One region of the Gordonia sp. NPDC003504 genome, then DNA from elsewhere that is predicted to be linked to it. Evidence: riboswitches for the same ligand, from Rfam matches in the RefSeq annotation. Region 1 holds a riboswitch; the other holds the start of a gene.
What was found. A riboswitch is a leader RNA that binds a small molecule or an ion and turns the genes downstream of it on or off. The one in region 1 is predicted to bind thiamine pyrophosphate.
Positions count from the first base shown of each region.

Region 2: another riboswitch for thiamine pyrophosphate. It lies ahead of thiC (phosphomethylpyrimidine synthase ThiC); the one in region 1 lies ahead of ACWDPV_RS21615 (3-oxoacyl-ACP reductase).

Region 1 covers NZ_JBSFPC010000016.1:2,500-7,511, reverse strand. Annotated here, with positions in the region: gene ACWDPV_RS21625 (DUF1622 domain-containing protein) at 233-658, opposite strand; gene ACWDPV_RS21620 (class I SAM-dependent DNA methyltransferase) at 668-1,363, opposite strand; gene ACWDPV_RS21615 (3-oxoacyl-ACP reductase) at 1,381-2,154, opposite strand; TPP riboswitch at 2,148-2,244, opposite strand; gene ACWDPV_RS21610 (hypothetical protein) at 2,371-2,520, opposite strand; tRNA gene ACWDPV_RS21605 (tRNA-Val) at 2,671-2,742, opposite strand; tRNA gene ACWDPV_RS21600 (tRNA-Gly) at 2,763-2,835, opposite strand; tRNA gene ACWDPV_RS21595 (tRNA-Val) at 2,973-3,047, opposite strand; tRNA gene ACWDPV_RS21590 (tRNA-Cys) at 3,081-3,154, opposite strand; tRNA gene ACWDPV_RS21585 (tRNA-Gly) at 3,177-3,249, opposite strand; tRNA gene ACWDPV_RS21580 (tRNA-Val) at 3,559-3,633, shown strand; gene ACWDPV_RS21575 (hypothetical protein) at 3,718-4,482, shown strand; gene ACWDPV_RS21570 (FUSC family protein) at 4,906-5,012, shown strand, end outside.
Region 2 covers NZ_JBSFPC010000002.1:549,174-554,185, forward strand. Annotated here, with positions in the region: gene ACWDPV_RS06755 (siderophore-interacting protein) at 1-219, opposite strand, end outside; gene ACWDPV_RS06760 (GNAT family N-acetyltransferase) at 333-680, opposite strand; TPP riboswitch at 1,004-1,116, shown strand; gene thiC (phosphomethylpyrimidine synthase ThiC) at 1,110-2,801, shown strand; gene thiD (bifunctional hydroxymethylpyrimidine kinase/phosphomethylpyrimidine kinase) at 2,852-3,685, shown strand; gene ACWDPV_RS06775 (VOC family protein) at 3,660-4,022, opposite strand; gene ACWDPV_RS06780 (HAD-IIA family hydrolase) at 4,081-4,878, shown strand; gene ACWDPV_RS06785 (SHOCT domain-containing protein) at 4,957-5,012, opposite strand, start outside.

The DNA of each region.
Region 1 (5,012 bases):
GCATGACGTGCCACGCGAGGGGGAGTGGGGATGGGCGTGCTACTTCTTGCCGCAGGTGCAGTTCTCTCCGCACGTGCAGTTGGGTCCGCAGGTGCAGTCGGGGTTGTCGCAGGCCGGGGCATTCACATTGTTGATCATGCATACAACGTTACGACACCAGTGATCGACAGGGACACCGTCGTTGGTCCCGAATTCATTGGTCCCGAATTGCCGCGATCGATGCCGATCACCACTACTCGTCGGCGTCGCGGTGGGCCCGGGCCGCGCGTGCGTCACGGGCAACGGCATCGCCGACGACCTGCCCGCCGGAGGTGAGCAGCGCACGTCGCCAGGGAAGGACTCCCTCGATCTCGATCTGGATGGACATCGACAAGATGGTCCGGATCAGCACGATCATCCCGAGGATCGCAGCATCGGTGAGGGACGGTTTGGAAGTGATGGTCCGAATGAGGTCGGCGGCGACCAGGATCTCCAGGCCGAGCAGGATCGCACCGCCCAAGGTCGTCCGCAGCACGGAGAATGCGGCAGCGCCGCCTTCATGCCGCAGCAGCGAGCGGGCACTGAGCACCGCGGCCGTGGCAAATCCGAGAATCATCGCCGCGGCACCGATGGCCTCGAAGGTCACCGCGATGTCGGAGAACGTCTCCTCGATCTTCATGCGGTGACCTTACCGACGTCGTGCTCGGGACGCGGTGTACCGGTCGGTGCGGGAGGGGTTCGGCGGAGCAGGACTTCGGCGGAGGAGGAGATGGACGTGCGGAAAGCGGTTGTCGAGGTCGGGGCGGCTGACAAGACGCCACGACTCGGTGAAGCCGGCGGTAGCGGCGCTGTCGGTCAACGCATCCGGATGCCAGCGCCACGCAGGCGCGACGGCATGGTCGAACTCGTGCACTCCGGCTTCGTCACTGCTCTGCATTGCGACGAGGAGGATGGCACCAGCGGGCAACCGGCGATGCCAGTCGTCCAGTACCGCGTGAACATCGCCCGGCGGGAGATGAATCAGGCTGAAGCGGGAGATGATTCCGGCGGTGGCGTGGAGATCGACGTCGCCCAACCACGCGTCGCCGAGATCGAACCGAAGGTGTGGATATGCCCGGCGTGCATGCGCCAGCATCTGCTCACTAGGATCCACGCCGCGGACGTCGACGCCGTGATCGTTCAGATCGCTTGCGACATGCCCTGTCCCACAACCCACATCGACGACGTGCGCGCCCGACTCGGGCAGCTCGTCGATGAACATGCTGATCGCGTGCCGTTCCAACGGCGACGCGTATGCCGTCGGAAACCGTGTCGCGTACACGTCGGCGAGCGCGTCGTAACCGGGTTGGATGCGGTCACCGGGGCAGGTCCCGGAGGATGTCATGGCTCGTCCCGGTGTCGTCAGTCCTTCACCAGTCCGCCGTCGACCACCAGGTTCTGCCCGGTGACCGCGCGCGACCACGGCGAGAGGAAGAACAGGACGGCGTCGGCGAATTCGGCCGGCGTGGTCACCGACCGCAGCGGAGTCGCGGCCGCGATGGCGTCGAACACCTCGGGCGGCGTGGCGGAACTGGCGTCGGTGGTGCGCAGCAGCCCGCCCGAGACCATGTTCACCGTGATGCCATCCGGGCCGAGATCGGCCGACAGGGTGCGTGTGAGCGCCAGTAACGCGGCTTTGGCTGCGGTGTAATCGTGGTAGGGGACAACGGGATTCTGGACCAGGTTGGTGCCGATGTTGATGATGCGGCCACCGCCGGCTGCCCGCATCCCGGGGAGTGCGGCCTGCACCGTGTGGAGAGCGCCACCGACGACACCACGGAATTGGACGTCGAGCTCGTCGACGCTCAGATCGTCGGCGTGGGATCGGGCGTCGCCGTTGAACGAGTAGTCGGGCAGCGCATTGTTGACGACCGCGGTGATCGGATCGCCGAAATGGGTTGCCGCGCTCTCGATCAGCGATGCTACGGCCGCCCGGTCAGTGACGTCGGCGGGCAGTGCGATGGCATTGGTGCCGATCGTTGCCGCGAGTGCGGCCGCGGCATCGGCGCTGCGACGGTAGTTGATGACGACGCGGGCTCCCTGAGCGGCGACCGCCCGCACGATGTGGGCACCGAGCCCGCGGGCTCCACCGGTGACGAGTACGACGTGTTGGGAAAACGGCAACGCCACAGGCATTCTCAGACCATCCCTTCGCCAGTGCTAACTGGAGCAGGTTCGACGGGTGTGTTCTCAGCCGGCCGGACGCCGGCACCCCGTGTCGTAGGTCATCGAATCGTATTGCCGCGACGGATGCAACCTTCTCGTGTCACGTTCTGCGTGCGACCTTCTGCAGCGGTCGACAGAGACCGCCGGGCCGACGCAGTGCGGTGCGGCGAGGAGGTCGGCGGGTGATCAGACCCCGACGAGGCGACGGGATTCGATCCGTGCAACAGCGGCACGGAGTTCCTCGTCGCGGGCGCGGATGTCATCGACGCGGCGGGTGATGGGAAGCAGGTCGGTGATCACCTCGGCTCCACTGACGGCAACATCGTGGGTGGTCACCCATTCAAGGGTGTACTGCAAGGCGGCGCGGTCCATGGTCATCACTGATCTCGGGTAGCGGGTGGGCTGGGATCTTCTCGGGTCGGTCGCGCTCGGATGGGGCACGTCTGACCCAGCAAGAAACCCACTGCGATGAGTGGGTTTCTCTCGTGCGCGATACAAGGATTGAACTTGTGACCTCTTCCGTGTCAGGGAAGCGCTCTCCCACTGAGCTAATCGCGCGGGATATGAAATTTTGACCGAGCGGATGACGGGATTCGAACCCGCGACCCTCACCTTGGCAAGGTGATGCGCTACCAGCTGCGCTACATCCGCATGACGGCACGCGCGGAAACCGCTACGACGTGCTGCGCAACCATATTCGATGCCGTGGTGATAATCCAAATGCGCAGGCAACGGCGTCGCGGTGGGGCCCTCGGAATGAAAAAACCCGCCGGTTCGGCGGGTTCTCGTGGTGCGCGATACAAGGATTGAACTTGTGACCTCTTCCGTGTCAGGGAAGCGCTCTCCCACTGAGCTAATCGCGCGGGCTATGAAATTGGCGTGGAAATTGACTCCCTTGGAGGTGGCGACGGGAATCGAACCCGTGTGCACGGCTTTGCAGGCCGTTGCCTCACCACTCGGCCACACCACCAGAGGCGAGCTTGCTCGCACCGAGCGGATGACGGGATTCGAACCCGCGACCCTCACCTTGGCAAGGTGATGCGCTACCAGCTGCGCTACATCCGCATGCCCCGCGAGCGATCTTGTGGACCATTGTGCTCGCGATGCGGGACAGAACATTATCCGAACGTTACGGCGATGCCAAATCGCCTGGTCAGCGTCGCGTCCAGGGGAGTTGTGGCACAGGGTCGGCGCCGTTGCGGGTGTGCATGATGGGGTTCCAGGGGTTTCTGGATACGGACGTCGCGGACAACGCAGCTGCTGTCGGCGGCCCACGCGTCGCTGGTCGTCGTCGGTGTCAGGCGATTTGGGTAAACCGGCAACGGGCGTGTACTGTTCCTGCTCGTGCACCGACGCCCCAGAGCGTCGGAACACGGTCCCGTGGCTCAGTGGAAGAGCGTCCCGTTCACACCGGGGAGGTCGCTGGTTCGATCCCAGCCGGGACCACCAGGTTAGAGCGATATTTCGTTGTCTTGCACAACATTTGCACAACATCGACCCGGAAGCCGTCGTGGTGAAGGGAGTCGTCGACTCGTGGGCCACAAGCACGACATCGTGTTCACTGGCCTCATCCACCCGCAAGCAGGGAACTGGCGGCTAGATCACCCGATCAAGTTGGCTAGTGGTAGTCGACAGGTCGAGGTGTACTTCAATCGGTCCGCGTTTAACGTCCGGGTCACCTTCGAGGATGACTACCAAATCGGCAGTGGCAATGAGAACGACTCTGTTTGGCTCAATCCCATCTGGTACGAAGTCGAGGCGTCGGTTCGCGGCGTACTCTCTCTGGGATTTGTCCTTGCTGCATCTCTAGAGATCGAGATGACTACGGGCAGAGCCGACGTAGAGGGGTTCGTGGGTAGCAACACAACGATGCCAGCCTTCGCCCGAGTCGAGGGCGATCGTGTGGAAGCTGAACTGCTCGGGAGGTACCTCGCAGCTGTGGGCCAGAACGCGAACGTGAGGCACGCGCTTGCCGACATGCGGATGGCTCTCCGGCTTTCGATTGACACCGCCTTCTATTGCTACCGCGCAATCGAATGTCTGCGCCATGAGTTCGTACACCTCGAAGACGGCGATAAGACCGCGCCATCGTGGAGCAGGATGCACGCTGCTCTAGGCACGTCAAAAGCTGAGATGGACCCGCTCACGGCGCTGGCTACCGCGCGTCGCCACGGGGAGAGTCTTGCGCTCTCGCATGACGATCGAATCACTTGGCTCCGATGGGCGCGGGAGGTGGTGGCCAAGTACATCGAGGACTACTTGCCGAACGTCCGCGCTGTTGAATCTGGCCAGAGCTGACACAACACTGCCGCCCCGTTTCGATTGGCCTCGAAGTAGGGGCGGCGGTGTTGGTTTCGGGTGAGCGGGCGGTGAACCGATCAGACCGAGGCGCGCACGCCGCACGCCAAGCACGTTTCGCGGCGCGATGAGATCGGTCGGCGAACCGGCCGTCATGGCGACCACCGATCGGCCCCCGACGATCGCTACGCCGGCATCAACGCCTGTCGTTGTCCGAACAGGTCACCGAGAGGGCAAGGCGGACGATCACGGTGACCACCTCGTGCCGGGTTGATCGCCGGATCTCAGCGGTGTCGACGCCTTCCGGCGGCTTCTCGTACTCATCGGGTCGAGCCCGCGTGCGAGTTATGGTGAGTGCCGCCACGCGCCGACGTGCCGTGCGGGCACTGTTCCTGCCGGGTGACATGCCTTAATCTGCCGGATATGTCGGCCGTCAGCGCAGCATTGGTCGCGGCCTTCCGGCCGTCGGGTGCTCCGTTCGCAGTGTCCGGGGCCGTGCGCGCCCTCGTTGCGGGTGGAACGCTGCTGCT
Region 2 (5,012 bases), on a different contig from region 1:
ATGCGCCTTACCGTTCGACTCGAACCACAACCGGACCCACATCGTCGGATGGATCGGGCGGTCGGCGAGCAGGCCGCCCCCGGTGAATCCGACGCGGATGTAGTGGTCGGTGATCACCTCGTTGCTGGTGACGGTGAATTCGTAGTCGTCGGCGCGGAGCAGCTTCAGGATCGCTCCCTGGATACCCCTCGACGGCGCCTTGTGCTGGGTCTCGGCCATGCCGGACGTCCCTTTCCTCGACGGCGGTTTGAGGTCAGGTAGCCTAAGTCAAAACAGGCGAGCCGCCGCGAGCGGGCCCACCAGGACCTTTTACACCGGCGCCAACGGCACGATTACACCGGCGCCAACGGCACAACACCGGGATGCTGGTCCAGGAAATCCTTGGTGAAGGTACACACCGGCCGCACCCGCGCCCCCTGATCGCGAATGTAGGCCAGCGCACCCCGCGTCAATCGGGTTCCGAGGCCGTGTCCGGTGTACTCGTCGTACAGAACGGTGTGCAGCACCGTCACCGTGCGTTGCCCGTCGACGTCGTCGATCGAGTAACCGAGAACTCCGACGAGGTCACCGGCGACCCACAGTTCGAAGCGCTCCCGCTCGGGGTTGTGCACCACCTGCGAGATCTGCTGAAGAATCGACTGCGCCGTCTGCGGCGGGCGATGCCGGTGTTTGCGTTGCATGTGTCCATATCCCTTATGCCGTGGTCCGGTGAACGACGAACCCCTGCCGACCGGCGCCCCTTCCTGTCGGCGAATCACTCTCTGTGATTCCGGTCACACACTACATTACGGTTCCGTAGGTGGGTGACGTGAACGCAACGGCCTGTGGACGAATCCGTTACGGTTCGGCCACCTCGGCCAGGCGTCTGCGAATCGCTTCCACATCCCTGCCACCCGCACCATCCACCGGCCCATCGGCGCCACACCACCCCGACGTCGATCGGTTGAACCCCGACCCGCGTATGCTCATCCGTGTACGACGACGATGCATATCGTCGGTGCACAACTTCACACGCGGGGGCTCCCACGTACCGGGGGCTGAGATGGCGACAGGCGGTCGCCGACCGCCCGAACCTGTCCGGGTAATGCCGGCGTAGGGAGACACAGACTATGGGCACACCTGTATCCGCCGACCGCACACGCACCACCGACACCGTCGACGGCTCGATCCTGACCACCGGCCCGATCCAGGGCAGCACCAAGCACTACCTCGAGGTGGACGGCCTGCGCGTCGGGCAACGCCGCATCCACCTCACCAACGGTGAGCACCTCGACGTCTACGACACCTCGGGCCCCTACACCGACGACGCCGCCGACATCGACGTCGAGAAGGGGCTGCCACCGACCCGCGATTCCTGGACGCGGCCCGCTCCGATCGACGGCGCCTCGACCCAGTTGGCCTGGGCGCGTGCGGGAATCGTCACCGACGAGATGCGGTTCATCGCCGCCCGCGAGGATGTCGATGTCGAACTCGTGCGCCGTGAGGTCGCCGCCGGCCGGGCGGTGATCCCGGTCAACCATCGACACCCCGAGTCGGAGCCGATGATCATCGGCAAGGCCTTCGCGGTGAAAGTCAATGCCAACATCGGCAATTCGGCCGTCACCAGCTCCATCGCCGAGGAGGTGGAGAAGATGGTGTGGGCCACCCGCTGGGGCGCCGACACCATCATGGACCTCTCCACCGGCTCCGACATCCACATGACCCGCGAATGGATTCTGCGCAACTCGCCGGTCCCCGTCGGTACCGTGCCGATCTACCAGGCATTGGAGAAGGTGAAGGGCGATCCGACCAGGCTGACGTGGGAGATCTACCGCGACACCGTGATCGAGCAGGCCGAGCAGGGCGTGGACTACATGACCGTGCACGCCGGGGTGCTGCTGCGGTACGTGCCACTGACCGCCCGCCGCGTCACCGGCATCGTCTCGCGCGGTGGGTCGATCATGGCCGCCTGGTGCCTCGCCCACCACGAAGAATCATTCCTCTACACCCACTTCGACGAACTGTGCGAGATCTTCCGGCGCTACGACATCACCTTCTCCCTCGGCGACGGACTGCGTCCCGGCTCGATCGCCGACGCGAACGATGAGGCTCAGTTCGCCGAACTGCGGACCCTTGGGGAACTCACCACGATCGCGAAATCTCATGGCGTGCAGGTGATGATCGAGGGACCGGGCCACGTGCCGATGCACAAGATCGCCGAGAACGTGCGGCTGGAGGAGGAACTGTGCGAGGAGGCACCGTTCTACACCCTCGGCCCACTCGCCACCGACATCGCACCCGCCTACGACCACATCACCTCGGCGATCGGTGCGGCGATGATCGCCCAGGCCGGCACCGCCATGCTGTGTTATGTCACGCCGAAGGAGCACCTGGGCCTGCCCAACCGTGACGATGTCAAGGTCGGCGTCATCACCTACAAGATCGCCGCACACTCCGCCGATCTGGCCAAGGGCCATCCGCGCGCACAGGAGCGCGACGACGCACTGTCCAAGGCGCGCTTCGAGTTCCGCTGGAACGATCAGTTCAACCTGGCACTCGACCCGGACACCGCACGTGAGTACCACGACGAGACCCTGCCCGCCGAGCCGGCCAAGACCGCCCACTTCTGCTCCATGTGCGGTCCCAAATTCTGCTCGATGCGGATCTCGGCGGACGTGCGCGCCTACGCCGAGGAGAACAATCTGGTGACCGCCGAGGACATCGACCGCAAGATCGCCGCCGAAATGGCCGCCAAGTCAGCGGAATTCGCCGACGCGGGCGGACGTATCTACCTCCCCATCGAGGCGGGCAGCACGCCGTGAGCTCTCACCCCCTGCCCACCGCCCCGCCGGGGGTCACGCCGACGCGGGTGATGACCGTCGCCGGCTCGGATTCCGGTGGCGGCGCTGGTATTCAGGCCGATCTGCGCACCTTCGCACTGTTGGGCCTGCACGGATGCGTTGCCGTCACCGCGGTCACCGTGCAGAACTCGGTGGGCGTCAGCGGGTTCCAGGAGATCGACCCGGGTATCGTTGCCGCCCAGATACACTCGGTGGTCTCCGACATCGGGGTGTCGGCGGTCAAGACCGGCATGCTCGCCTCGGCGCCGATCATCGACGCCGTGGTGGCCGCATGCACCGAACTCGGCATCGGGCGAGACGCGCCCGTCCCGCTGGTGGTCGATCCGGTGAGCGCATCGATGCACGGCGACGCCCTGCTCGCCACCGAGGCCCTGGACACGTTGCGCACCAACCTGTTTCCGCTTGCCACGCTGGTGACGCCGAACCTCGACGAGGTGCGATTGCTGACCGGGATCGAGGTCGTCGACGACGCCACCCAGCGTGATGCGGCACGCGCTCTTTACGCACTCGGCCCGCGTTGGGTGTTGGTCAAGGGTGGTCATCTGCGGACCAGCGCGCAGAGCCCCGATCTCCTGTTCGACGGTGAACAGTTCCTCGAGTTCACCCACGAACGCATCGACACCGGCCACGATCACGGCGCCGGCGACACCCTGGCAGCCGCGACGGTATGTGCTCTCGCACATGGCAGGTCGGTGCCGGATGCGGTCGGATTCGCCAAGGACTGGGTGACCCGCGGGCTCGCGGCCGCCTATCCCCTCGGCGCGGGCCACGGGCCGGTCAATCCGCTGTGGCGGGTCGGTGCGGCGCCGGACGGTGCGGCTACCGACGGTGAGACAGCACGTTGACCACGTTGCCGTCGGCGTCACGGAAGAAGAAACGCCGTACGCCCCACTCCTCGTCGGAGAGCGGGTGGACGATCTCCACACCGTCGGCGAGCGCCTGCGCGTAGGCGGCGTCGACGTCGGGTACCTGCAGCGACGCCACCGGATTCACTTGCGCGGTCGCATCAGTGGTCATCAGCGAGAATTGCGGTGCCGCACCACCGACGGCATCCGAATTGCCCAGCGTCGCAATCCATCCGTGATTCATCAGGACGTCGAGTCCCAGCAACGAGGTGTACATCGTCACGGCCTCGTCGAGGTCGTCGACTGTCAGGATCGGTACCGCGCGCACGAGTTCCATCTCCACGAGGATAGGGCAAGCGTGCGACCGTCGGCCGAGAACAACGTAGCGTGGAGCCATGACCTGGACCTACCTGATGGACATGGACGGTGTCCTCATCCGTGAGGACCACCTGATCCCCGGTGCCGATGCGTTCATCGCCGAACTCCGTGACGGCGGCATCCCGTTCACCGTGCTGACCAACAATTCGATCCGCACGCCCCGCGATCTGCGCGCCCGGCTCCTGCGCACCGGCCTGGACATTCCCGAGGATTCCATCTGGACCTCGGCGTTGGCCACCGCCCGTTTCCTGGACACCCAACGCCCCGGCGGCAGCGCATACGTCGTCGGCGAGTCCGGACTGACGACGGCCCTGCACGACATCGGTTACGTCATCACCGATGTCGACCCCGACTACGTCGTCCTCGGTGAGACGCGGACGTATTCGTTCGAGGCCATCACCACCGCGATCCGCCTGGTGGAGCGCGGTGCGCGGTTCATCGCCACCAACCCCGACGCGACCGGGCCGTCGGCGCAGGGCCCGCTGCCCGCGACGGGTGCGGTCGCCGCGTTGATCACGCGTGCCACCGGGCGTGACCCGTACTACGTCGGCAAACCGAATCCGCTGATGATGCGCTCGGCCCTGCGCAAGATGGGGGCGCATTCCGAACACACCCTGATGATCGGCGACCGGATGGACACCGACGTCATCTCCGGGCTCGAGGCGGGACTGCAGACATTGCTGGTGCTGTCCGGGATCTCGACCATCCAATCGGTCGAACTGTTCCCCTACCGGCCCACGCGGGTCATCGACTCGGTTGCCGATCTCGTCGGGCACACCACCAATCCGTTCGGCGGCGAACCCGACAGCCTCTGAGGCCTGAGTCCGGCCGAGAAACGCCGACCGCCCACCCGGTGAGTCCGGATGGGCGGTGAGAGTCGGGGTGACTCGACGTCAGTGAGCGAGCGCCTTCGCCTTGAGGGCCTCGTACTCGTCGGCGCTGATCGCGC